3 regions of the Aminobacter sp. UC22_36 genome follow, and region 2 is predicted to be linked to each of the others. Evidence: riboswitches for the same ligand, from Rfam matches in the RefSeq annotation. Region 2 holds a riboswitch; each other region holds the start of a gene.
The links. Region 2 has a riboswitch for cobalamin ahead of ACHMW7_RS14795 (DUF1636 family protein). Riboswitches for the same ligand answer to the same signal wherever they lie in the genome.

Region 1 (3,901 bases), 570 kb from region 2:
CCGCTTGATCGCGGCAATGTTGCGCGGTCCCGGCGTCGCCTCGTTGTATTCGAGCACGAAGAAGCGATTGTTCTTCACGGCGGCGATGTCCTTGAAGGCCGGGTTGCTGCGCATGAACTCGATCTTCTGCTCGGCTGTCACCTCGCCGTAATTGACGATCACCACCATGTCCGGGTTGCGCTCGATGACCGGCTCCCAGCCGATCTCGACCCAGCTCGACTCGACGTCGTCGGAGATGTTCCGGCCGCCGGCTGCCTCGATGATCGCCGTCGGCATAGCGTAGCGGCCGGCGGTGAACGGCTTCTGCTCGCCGGAATCGTAGAGGAACACGTTGATTGGCTTGTCGAGCTTGGGCAGCGACGCCTGGAAGTCGGCAAGCTCCTTCTCGTAACCTGCCACCAGCGCTTCCGCCTTCTCGCGCACGCCGAAGATCGCGCCGAGATTGGTGAGGTCGGCATACATGTCCTGAAGCGAGGACTTGTCCTTCTTCATGATGTGGATGCAGCTCTCGGTCAGCTCATAGACCGCGATGTTGAACGGGGCGAGCGTGTCGGGGGTGACGTCGCCGCCGACCTTCATGCCGTAGTTCCAGCCGGCGAAGAACAGGTCGGTGTCGACGCCGAGCAGCACTTCCTTGGTGACATATTTCGGCGCGAGCTCGGGCAATTCGCCGACGCCCTTGCGCAGGTTTTCGTCCAGCGTCTTCCAGCCGGAGATGCCGGAATAGCCGACCATATGGTCAGCGAGGCCGAGCACCAGCATCATCTCGGTCAGGTTGACGTCGTGGGACACCGCCCGCTTGGGCGCGGCCTCGAAGGTGACGTCGCGGTTGCAGCTCTTGACGGTGACGGGGAAGCCGCTGGCCGCCGCTGAGGCGCAAGTGGCAAGCAGGGCGGCGGCAATGATCGGCAGGCGCATGGAGGCTCCTTGGGTTGTTGTCAGCGTTCGAGGTGGAAGGAAAACGCGGGCGGCCGGTGACCGGATGGTCGTCGAGGATGGCGCCCACGGAAAAGCTCTGGCGGATGCGCTCGGGCGTCAGGATGTCGGCCGGCTTGCCGCAGGCGATCGCGCGGCCGGCGTCCATCACCAGCACGCGATGGGCGTGCGCCGAGGCCAGCGCCAGGTCGTGTAGGGAAACGATGACGGTGCAGCCGAGATTGCCGAGCAGTTCCAGCACTTCGAGCTGGTGGCGGATGTCGAGATGATTGGTCGGCTCGTCGAGGATCAGAAGATCCGGCCGCTGCACCAGCGCACGGGCGATCATCACGCGCTGCTTTTCGCCGCCCGAAAGCGAGCCGAAGTCGCGCGCGGCAAAAGCGGTCAAGCCGAGCAGGCCGAGTGCGGACTCGACCTTGATGTAGTCGTCGTCGCTGGTGCCGAAGCTCGTGACATGCGGGGTCAGGCCAAGCTCGACGATCTCGGCAACCGTCAGGCCGAAGTCGGAGGCGCTTTCCTGCAGTACCGTGGCGATGCGGCGGGCGCAGTCGCGCGGCTTCATCTTCCAGATGTCGGTGCCGTCGAGGCGAACCGTGCCTGCGGTGGGCCGGTGATAGCGGTAGAGGCAGCGCAGCAGGCTCGACTTGCCGGCGCCGTTGGGGCCGACGATGGCGAGCATCTCGCCAGGTGCAACCGCAAGGCTTACCGGCTCGAGGATCGGCCGGGAGGCGCGCGGCCCCCAGCTGACGCCGTCGAGTTCGAGCAGTGCCGGAGTCGTGCCTACGAGGCGACTAGCGGCGTGGACGCGATCGAGCATGCCATGTCTCCGCGATTGGGCGGAGCAGGCGAAACGATCCGGTGAGCGCGCCGGTACCAAATAGGGCAGTCGCAACCATCATCATCTCCACGGCACACCCCGGCCGGTTGAGTTAATCGGATGATGGCAGGTCTCCTGGCTTGCGGGTGATCGCGTCTCGGAGCCTTCCCAGCCGAACGGCCAGTGGCATGTTTCCGATTTGCTATCCGCTCACAGTTGCGGGGGCAGCCACGGTTTCGCGTCGAGGACGTCTCACCGTGTTCCCATTTAACCTGCTGCCCGAACCGGATAGCAGGAACCATCGCTGTCGTGGCTACAACAGCGACGGGTTGCTGACAATCGCTAAAGCGTCATGCCGCCTGCTGAATTGCATCACGCCGGTCGAGTGTGAAGGAAATGAGCGCGACGACGAAGGCGGAGAGCGCGATGGCCGCGCCGACAAGCGGCAAGTCGGCATAGCTGACGCCCATCGAGATAGCGGCGCCACCAGCCCAGGCGCCGGCGGCGTTGCCGGCGTTGAAGGCGCCCTGGTTCAAGGTTGCGGCGAGGTTCGGCGCTTCCGAGGCGGTCTCGACGACGCGCATCTGCATCGGCGGCACGATGACGAAGGTGATGACGCCCCACAGGAAGACGAGCAGGATCGCCGCCGGCGCCGAATAGCTGAGCTGGGCGAAGGCGACATGGATCGCTGCCATCACCATCAGCGCGCCGATGGCCGTCGGCATCAGTTTCCAGTCGGCCAGCTTGCCGCCGATGATGTTGCCGATGGTCATGCCGCCGCCGAAGAGCAGCAGGATCCAGGTGACCGAATCGACCGACACGCCGGTGACGTCGGTCAGGATCGGCTTGATGTAGGTGAAGACGGCAAACAGGCTGCCCGAGGCGAGTGCCGAGATGATCATGGCGAGCCATACTTGCAGCTTGCCGAGCACCTTGACCTCGCCAGCCACGCCGCCCTTGCCGGGAGGGGCGACGCCGGCCGGCACCAAAAAGGCAATGGCTGCGACCGAGAGCAGGCCGATGACGACGACGGCGAAGAAGGTGGCGCGCCAGCCATAGGCTTCGCCAAGGGCGGTGCCGCCCGGCACGCCCAAGATGTTGGCGAGCGTCAGGCCGGCGAACATCAGGGCAATCGCGCTGGCCCGCTTGTTGGCCGGCACCAGGCTTGCCGCCACCACCGAGCCGATGCCGAAAAAGGCACCGTGGCCGAAGGCGGTGATGACGCGTGCGATCATCAGCGTCCAGTAGGTCGGCGCGACGGCGCAGAGCAGGTTGCCGAGCACGAACATCATGGCGAGGCCGATCAGCACCGGCTTGCGCGGCAGCCTGGCCGTGCCGACGGCGATGATCGGGGCGCCGATGACCACGCCGAGCGCGTAGCCGGTGACAAGCAGGCCGGCGGCGGGGATCGAGACGCCGAGGTCGGCTGCGACCTCAGGCAGCAGGCCCATGATCACAAATTCGGTGGTGCCGATGCAAAAGGATGCGACGGCCAGAGCGAGGATCGGCAAGGGCATGAGCGGACTCGGGGGGAGCTGAAACGATTTAGATCTACATTTTCCTCATGTCGGGCGCGGGACAAGGCATGTTGGTGCATTGCAGCAATGCATTGGATGCATGGCAGGCATACGGCAGGCGCAGCCTCGAGGTGTTACGCCTGTTGCGCCAGGTCGCGGCGCAGGAAGTCGTAGAGCCGCTCGACCGCCGAGTTGCCGGTCTGCGGATTACGCAGGATGCCGATTTCCATGTCGGGCAGGGGCGGCAGGCCCTCGTTTTCGCCGATGATGCGCAGGCCCGGCGGCACGCTGCGCTGGGCGAGGCCGGCGACTGCGAGGCCCGCCTGGACCACGGCGATCAGGCCGAGCAGGCTGGCGCTGGAATAGGTGCAGCGAAACGACCGGTCGGCAGCGCCCAGCACCTCAAGTACGCTTTTGCGCGCAACACAGCCGGGTTCGAACAGCGCGACCGGCAATGGATCGATCTCCCAGGCGACATGGTTGGGCGAGGCGACCCAGACCAGGCGCTCGCGCTGCAGCACTTCGATCGATTGCTCGGGTCCACGCGTGACGATGGCGAGATCGAGCCGGCCGTCGGCGAAGGTCTTCACCAGCGACGTCGACTGCTCGCAGATCAATTCGACCGTCACCA
Region 2 (3,901 bases):
AGTCGTAGCCGCCGAGGATTCGCACCAGAATGACCTTGGCGTGGGCCGCGACACTGTCGACCCAGAGATCGACCGACATCGGGTGCCTGAGATCGCGCAGGCTGGCCAGCCGCATCGACGGCAGGTTTTCCGCATCCGTCTTCCAGGCGTTGGCGAGGCCGGCCAGGTCGCTGTCGGTGAAGGACAGCGCCACCACATCCGCAGGCTTCTGCCTGAGGTCGACCGGCTCGATCAAATCGTCGAGCGTGGCGGATGTGGTGGTCAGGATATGCATTGCTGCGATCCTTCGAAGGTGCAGTGAGACGGCCCCCTCATCCGGCCCTGTGGGCCACCTTGTCCCCGCCAAGGAGAAGAGATGCGCGCCAGCTTTGACACGCTCATCTCCGGCGCGGAGGTCTGGTGAGGGGGCAATTCAGCTCACCCTACCAGAATACGCTCGATTGCAGGGCGGTCGAGGCCCTTGAGGCCGATGACGACGAGGCGCGAGCGGCGATCGTCCTGGGCTGTCCAGGCGCGGTCGTAATAGTGGTTGACGCGCGGGCCGACAGCCTGAACGAGCAGCCGCATCGGCTTGCCGCCGACATCGACAAAACCCTTCACGCGCAACACGTTCTCTTCTTCGGCGGCAGTGGCGACACGCTTGGCCAGTTCGTCCGGGTTGGCGATCGACGGAATCTCGATGACGAAGGTGTCGAAGTCGTCGTGCTCGTGGTCGAAGGCGCCGTCGTGATGGGTCTTGCGGTTTTCGATGTCGTCCTCGACGGCAAGGCCGAGGCCGAGCAGCACCGACGGGTCGACCTTGCCATGCGCCGACGGCACAATCTTGACGGCGCGTGCCAGGTGCTCGCGAACGATCGCGCTGGCGCGGGCATGGCCGGCCTCGTCGAGCAGGTCGCTCTTGGACAGGATGATCAGGTCAGCGCAGGCGACCTGGTCCTCGAACACTTCCTCGACCGGGTCGTCGTGGTCGAGCGAATCATCTGCGCTGCGCTGGGCGGCGAGCGCTTCCATGTCGGAGGCAACCTTGCCTGCGGCAAGCGCAGGGCCGTCAACGACAGCGATGACGCCGTCGACAGTGACGCGGCTCTTGACGCTCGGCCACTGGAAGGCCTGGACCAGCGGCTTGGGCAGCGCCAGGCCGGAGGTCTCGATCAGGATGTGGTCGACGCGCGGCGTGCGCGACAGGATCTGGTCGAGTGCTGGGACAAAATCGTCGGCGACCGTGCAGCAGATGCAGCCATTGGCGAGTTCGACGATGTTTTCTTCCGGGCAGGTGTCGATGCCGCAGCCCTTGAGGATTTCGCCGTCGATGCCGACGTCGCCGAATTCATTGACGATGATGGCAAGGCGCTTGCCCTTGGAATTCTCGATGATGTGGCGGAGCAGCGTGGTCTTGCCGGCGCCGAGAAAGCCGGTGACGACGGTGCAGGGAACGCGATCGACGGAGGCGGTCATGTGTCTTCCTTCAGGAGGTTCAGGGGAGGGATGCGCGCGATGAGGCCGCGCTTGAGGCTGTCGGGACGGCCGCGCCAGGGGATCAGGCCGTCGGTCGAGGTGGCGAAGAGTTTGGCGCCAGTGACGAGATCGTCGCCGGAGGCGATGTCGAGGTCGCCGAAGACGTAGCTCCACGAGCCGTCACGCAGGATGGCGGCACTCAGCCGGCGCTTGCAGTTGCCGAGACATTCGACGCTGCGCACGGTGATGTCTTCGCCGGCCGCTGCCTGGCGCGCAGATTCGGCGAGCTTGGCGCCGGCGCGCGGATGGGTGTCGGAACCAAGTTCGTCGCGGCAGGACGAGCAGACGAGAATCGTCACCTCCGCCGCACGCGCGTTTTCGGCGCTGCCGGATGCGTCCAGAGTTTCGACCGGGAGTGTATCGTCGAGTTCCAAAATGCCAGGCTCCTTGCCTGGGACACCCGCCAGGCGATCGGATCAATGTCGCAGACGGCAGGTCTCCTGGCTCGCGAGTCGTCGCTTTCGTGCCGCCTTCCCGGGAGGAAATCCCAGTGGTCTTGGGCCTAAGCTCGTCGCTTACAGTTGCGGGGACAGCCGCGGATTTGACGCCATCGGCGCGCACCGCATTCCCTCTTAGCCTCCGCCTTTGCGGGCGAAGGACCGTCTGCCGGCGATTTAGGCTTTCGCGAGGGGTGGAGTCAACGTGAGGGAGCGACCAACAATGTCGCTCAGTGCCGGGCCGAGGTCGCCGGCCGGAGTGACTTCGATGCGCTCAAGGCCGAGCCAGTCGCGCATCTGCTTCAGCTCTTCAATAAGCTCGGCCGCCGTTTCCGCTGGGGCGCAGGGTTCGGAATAGGCGGCATGGACACGCAATATACCTGCGGGCCGGTCGGCCTTGAGGTCGACGCGGGCAACGATGCGTTCGCCAAGCAGAAAAGGCAGCACGTAGTAGCCATACTGGCGCTTGTCTGCCGGAGTGTAGATCTCGATGCGATAGCGGAAGCCGAACAATTGCTCGGCGCGCGTGCGCTCGAACACCAGCGGATCGAAGGGTGCCAGCAGGGCGCGGGCCTGGACCTTGCGCGGGATGCGGGCGTCGGCGTGCAGATAGGCCTGCTTGTCCCAACCCTCGACGCGCACGGGAATCAGTTCGCCCGTCTCGACCAGCTCTTCGAGCCGGCCTTTCATGTCGGCGGGTGAAAGCCGGAAATAATCGCGCAGGCAGCCGGCTGTGGCGACGCCGTGGGCGCGGGCCGAGATGCGCAGCAGTTCGCGATGGGCGTCGGCCGGGGTCGGGACGGGCAGTTCGTAAATAGCCGAGGGCAGAACGCGCTCGGGCAGATCGTAGAGACGTTCGAAGCCCCGGCGCGAATGGGTGGTGATGCGCCCGGCCCAGAACAGCCATTCGAAGGCATGCTTTTCGCGGCTCCAGCCCCACCAGCCGCCCGAGCCCTTGGCGCCTTCGATGTCGGACGCGGCGATCGGGCCGCGGTCGACGACCTGGCGAAAGATGTCGTCGACATAGGCTTTGTTGTCGCGGCCAAATTTGGCGAGCGCGCCATACATTTCGTCATGGTCGGCGGCGCGCGCCATGCGCCAGCGCATCAAAGGGAAGGTTTCGAGCGGCAGCAGCGAGGCCTCGTGCGCCCAGTACTCGAACAGCAGCCGTTTTTTCGACTGCATGGCGTCGTCGAGCAGTGCCATGGGGTAGGGGCCGAGTTCGCGAAAAGAGCGGCATGTAGTGGGCGCGCACGACGGCGCTGACCGAGTCGATCTGGAACAGGCCGATGCGGTCGAGCACACGCTGGAGATGCCTGCGGGTGACCGCGCCCGTCGGGCGCGGGTCAGCAAATCCCTGGGCCGCGAGCGCGATGCGGCGGGCGGTGGCGAGCGAGAGTTTTTCCTTCATTGCGGCAAGCTATCGCAGTCTCTTGAGGAGTGACGCAAGGGCACGAGAATCGGTCTTTGCTGCAAATGCTAGCAGAACTGCGGTTCCGGGCTTGTCAGGAGTATAAACCTGAGTAAAATTCGAAGGAAATCAAACGCGAGCCACACGCGCAGGATTTTGGTCCAGCAGTGGGCTTTGCCACGTTTTGGCCAAGGTTGGACTTGCTTCGACCGACCGGCTGCGCTAACCGTCGCCGCATTGCAGCACGACCGTTTCGTCCGGCTCGGCGAGAATCTGTCGCGCTTCCGGAAACGGACCCCGTGCTGTAAATCTGGGTGGATAGGCCACCAACGGAATTCGCAGCATGAACGCTCTCCTGAGTTCGTATCTGCCCATCGTCATCTTCATCGGTGTGGCGCTTATCGTCGGCATTGCGCTTATCGTGGCGCCTTTCCTTGTCGCCTACCGCAATCCGGATCCGGAAAAGCTTTCTGCCTACGAGTGCGGCTTCAACTCGTTTGACGACGCCCGCATGAAGTTCGACATCCGCTTCTATCTG
Region 3 (3,901 bases), 2.5 Mb from region 2:
CATGTCGATGGTGACATTCTCAAGCTTGATGCCGAGGTCCTCCGAGATCAGCTGGCCGGCGGTCAGAACCGCGATGTCCTCGAGCATGGCCTTGCGGCGATCGCCGAAGCCGGGCGCCTTGACGGCGGCGACCTTGAGGCCGCCACGCAGCTTGTTGACGACGAGTGTGGCCAAAGCCTCGCCTTCGACGTCTTCCGAGATGATGAGCAGCGGCTTGCCACTTTGCACAACGGCCTCGAGGATCGGCAGCATCGCCTGCAGATTGCCGAGCTTCTTCTCGTGGATGAGAATGTAGGGATCTTCCAGTTCGGCCCGCATCTTGTCGGCGTTGGTGACGAAGTAAGGGCTGAGATAGCCACGGTCGAACTGCATGCCTTCGACGACGTCGAGTTCGGTCTCGGCGGTCTTGGCTTCCTCGACGGTGATGACACCTTCATTGCCGACCTTGTCCATCGCCTTGGCGATCATGTCGCCGACGGTGGCATCGCCATTGGCGGCGATGGTGCCGACCTGGGCGATCTCGTCCGACGACTTGACCTTCTTGGCCCGCGCCTGGATGTCCTTGACCACGGCAGCGACAGCAAGATCGATGCCGCGCTTGAGGTCCATCGGGTTCATGCCCGCGGCCACCAGCTTGGCGCCCTCGCGCAGGATGGAGGCGGCGAGCACTGTTGCTGTCGTCGTGCCGTCGCCGGCGAGGTCGTTGGTCTTCGAGGCCACTTCGCGCACCATCTGCGCGCCCATATTCTCGAATTTGTCAGAAAGCTCGATCTCCTTGGCGACCGTGACACCGTCCTTGGTGATGCGCGGCGCACCATAGGCGCGGTCGATGATGACATTGCGGCCTTTCGGGCCGAGCGTTACCTTGACGGCGTTGTTGAGCAGTTCGACGCCACGCAACATGCGGTCGCGGGCATCGGTCGAAAATTTGATTTCCTTGGCAGACATGATTTTGGTCCAGTTCGTTCTTGAGGCGGCAGAGCCGGATCAGGCGGCTTTCTTGGCCGCTTCGCTCGTGTCGACGATGCCCATGACGTCGCCCTCTTTCATGATCAGGAGATCGGCGCCGTCGATCTTGACTTCGGTACCCGACCATTTGCCGAACAGCACGGTGTCGCCAGCCTTGACGTCGAGCGGGATCAGCTTACCGCTTTCGTCGCGCGTGCCTGGGCCAACGGCAATGACTTCGCCTTGCTGGGGCTTTTCCTTGGCATTGTCGGGAATGATGATGCCGCCTTTGGATGTGATATCGCCTTCGGCGCGCCGGATGACGACGCGGTCGTGAAGTGGTCGGAATTTCATGAAGATTCTTTCTGCAGTCGGCGCATAGGGGACCGCATCCTCTATGTACGCCCTTTGGCACTCGAATGACAGGAGTGCCAAAAATTATTCCGCAGGCGCCAGAGTATTCAAAAATAACAGGTGCCAGAGGCGCTTAAAAACCTGATTCAGTGACAAATAGCCGAGAAATTTGAATTCCGGGCTGAGAAACCTTATTTAAGGCGCAGTGGAATTTTTATTTTCCGCGCACGAAGAGGATTTCAGATATTGGATGTAGTCATGGAAAATTTTCTGGAAAAAGCTCAGTCTCGTTCGATCGAGGCACAGAAGAAGACAGCGGAGCGCAACAGCGCCATGGCCGAATATCAGTCGGAAGCAAAAGCCCGGGCCATCAAGACCGCAAAGTTGCGGGAATTGCGCTTGGCCAAGGACGAGGCTGACCGCGCCGCCGAGGCTCTGAAACCCGTAGAACCCAAGAAGAAGCGCGTAGCCCGCGCTGCAAAGTAGCAAGCGGCACCTGCCTGGCCGGACTGCCACAAACGACGCTCTAGTCTTTAAATCTACGCATCGTGCTTTCCGAAAGTTGTTTCCGATTTTCGAGCCGATGCGCTAGGCAGGATGGCCAGTCGGTCGGCGTCAGTTCGACGATGCCGGCCTTGCAACCGTCGGCAATCCTATTGTCTTATCCGACGCCCCTCCCCATATGAGCCCCATCGGCAGTCCGCCGGGAGTGAAACGCGCGTCGAGATACGATGTCGGGTTTTGCCGCGGATTGTTGAATTTGCCCTGATTGACGGCTGGCCGACCACGAATGTACCGGCGGTGTGCAAGTCTCAGGACCCAGAGGGAAGCGGGCTGGCGCCCGCTTTTTTCGTTTCTGGGGGGCTTCCTCCGGACTTAACGCCGCATCGGCGATGTCGCTCGAGCGCGAGCTTCTGTCCTTCGGCCGCGACCGCCTCGTCATCATCGTCACCCATCATCTCTTTTCGGCGCGTTCGGCCGACACGATCCGTGCTCGACGAAGGCAGGATCGTTGGTGTTGGCAGCCATGAACCCCTGAGTGCCGAGTGCTCGCTCTATCAGGCGCTGTGGCGCGACTACGTCAGGATTGATCGGCCGCCGGCGTTGAGTGGTCGAACAGGTGGAAATGATTTTTCCACCTGTTGACACGACACCAGTCAGTCATACTACATGTAGACATCGTGGTCTTCCGAGTTGATTCCAGCTCGGGAGCTAAGAGGGAAGCCGGTGAGCGATTTCGCAATGCCGGCGCTGCCCCCGCAACTGTAAGCAGTGAGTTGCTGTCGCGTAGTGCCACTGGCGCCAATGGGCGCTGGGAAGGCCAGACAGCGGTAATGACCTGTGAGCCAGGAGACCTGCCGCGATAGATTCTGAACGTCCACGGGCGGGGTGTCCGGTGGTGCGCTTGCGTTCTGCCGGCTTGCGCCGGTCGAAATCCGGCAGCGTCCGCTCGAGGCCCTTCGCCCCCAAACCATCGGGGAAGATGATGCCGGCGACCTCTACATTTCACAGCAACGGGACCGACAGGATACCGTCCGGGCTCAGCCAGAGTCCTAAGGCCGCGTCCGAACCTGGCTTCCGCGTCATCCGGCGCAACGGCTCGGTGACGCCATTCGATGCGACCAAGATCACTGTGGCGCTGACCAAGGCGTTTCTCGCCACAGAGGGCTCCGTGGCGGCGGGTTCGCGCCGCGTCCATGAGGTGGTCGAAGACATGACGGCACAGGTCGTCTCAGCCCTGACCCGGCGTGCCGACGCGGGCCGCACCTTCCACATCGAAGAAATCCAGGACCAGGTCGAACTGGCGCTGATGCGCTCGGAGCACCACAAGGTCGCCCGCGCTTATGTGCTCTACCGCGAGGAACGTGCGCGTGAGCGCGCCGCCGCCAAGGTTGTGTCGGTCGAGGTCGCCGCACCGGCGCTCCAGGTCAAGGCCGATGACGGCAGCCTGGCTCCGCTGGACGAGACGCGCCTAGCCCGTATCGTCGATGAGGCCTGCGCCGGGCTCGAGGCCGTCTCGGCGGCTGCCATCCTGGCCGAGACCAGGCGCAATCTCTATGACGGCATCACCGTGGACGAGCTTTCGCTGGCGCCGATCCTCGCCGCGCGCACGCTTGTCGAGACCGAGCCGAACTACGCCTTCGTCAGCGCCCGGCTTTTGCTGGACCGGTTGCGGCGCGAGGCGCTGAGCTTCGTCTCCGGCAGGCCGGAGCAGGCCACCCAGGCCGAAATGACCGAGCGCTACGCCTCCTATTTCCCCGCCTTCATCACCACCGGCATCAAGGCCGAATTGATCGACCCCGAACTTGGCCGTTTCGACCTTGCCAGGCTGAGTGCCGCGCTTAAACCCGAGTGCGACCTGCAGTTCCAGTATCTTGGCCTGCAGACGCTTTATGACCGTTATTTCCTGCACACCAGGGGCAAGCGTTTCGAACTGCCGCAGGCCTTCTTCATGCGCGTGGCGATGGGCCTGGCTGGGCGCGAGATCGACCGCGAGAGCCGCGCCATCGAGTTCTATGACCTGTTGTCGTCCTTCGATTTCATGGCCTCGACGCCGACGCTGTTCAATTCCGGCACGCTGCGCCCGCAATTGTCCTCC

Region 1: linked by a shared signal. The riboswitch ahead of ACHMW7_RS11960 (ABC transporter ATP-binding protein) and the one ahead of ACHMW7_RS14795 (DUF1636 family protein) in region 2 are both predicted to bind cobalamin.
Region 3: linked by a shared signal. The riboswitch ahead of ACHMW7_RS27500 (ribonucleoside-diphosphate reductase subunit alpha) and the one ahead of ACHMW7_RS14795 (DUF1636 family protein) in region 2 are both predicted to bind cobalamin.

Annotation. Positions count from the first base shown of each region.
Region 1 covers NZ_CP171996.1:1,797,978-1,801,878, forward strand. The annotation lists gene ACHMW7_RS11955 (ABC transporter substrate-binding protein) at 1-792, opposite strand, end outside; gene ACHMW7_RS11960 (ABC transporter ATP-binding protein) at 740-1,753, opposite strand; cobalamin riboswitch at 1,861-2,071, opposite strand; gene ACHMW7_RS11965 (MFS transporter) at 2,104-3,270, opposite strand; gene ACHMW7_RS11970 (LysR substrate-binding domain-containing protein) at 3,405-3,901, opposite strand, start outside.
Region 2 covers NZ_CP171996.1:2,372,518-2,376,418, forward strand. The annotation lists gene cobN (cobaltochelatase subunit CobN) at 1-274, opposite strand, end outside; gene cobW (cobalamin biosynthesis protein CobW) at 418-1,455, opposite strand; gene ACHMW7_RS14795 (DUF1636 family protein) at 1,452-1,889, opposite strand; cobalamin riboswitch at 1,928-2,134, opposite strand; partial or broken gene ACHMW7_RS14800 (winged helix-turn-helix domain-containing protein) at 2,130-3,255, opposite strand; gene ACHMW7_RS14805 (hypothetical protein) at 3,196-3,396, shown strand; gene ACHMW7_RS14810 (NADH-quinone oxidoreductase subunit A) at 3,707-3,901, shown strand, end outside.
Region 3 covers NZ_CP171996.1:4,905,589-4,909,489, reverse strand. The annotation lists gene groL (chaperonin GroEL) at 1-948, opposite strand, end outside; gene ACHMW7_RS27510 (co-chaperone GroES) at 988-1,302, opposite strand; gene ACHMW7_RS27505 (hypothetical protein) at 1,561-1,788, shown strand; cobalamin riboswitch at 2,468-2,680, shown strand; gene ACHMW7_RS27500 (ribonucleoside-diphosphate reductase subunit alpha) at 2,789-3,901, shown strand, end outside.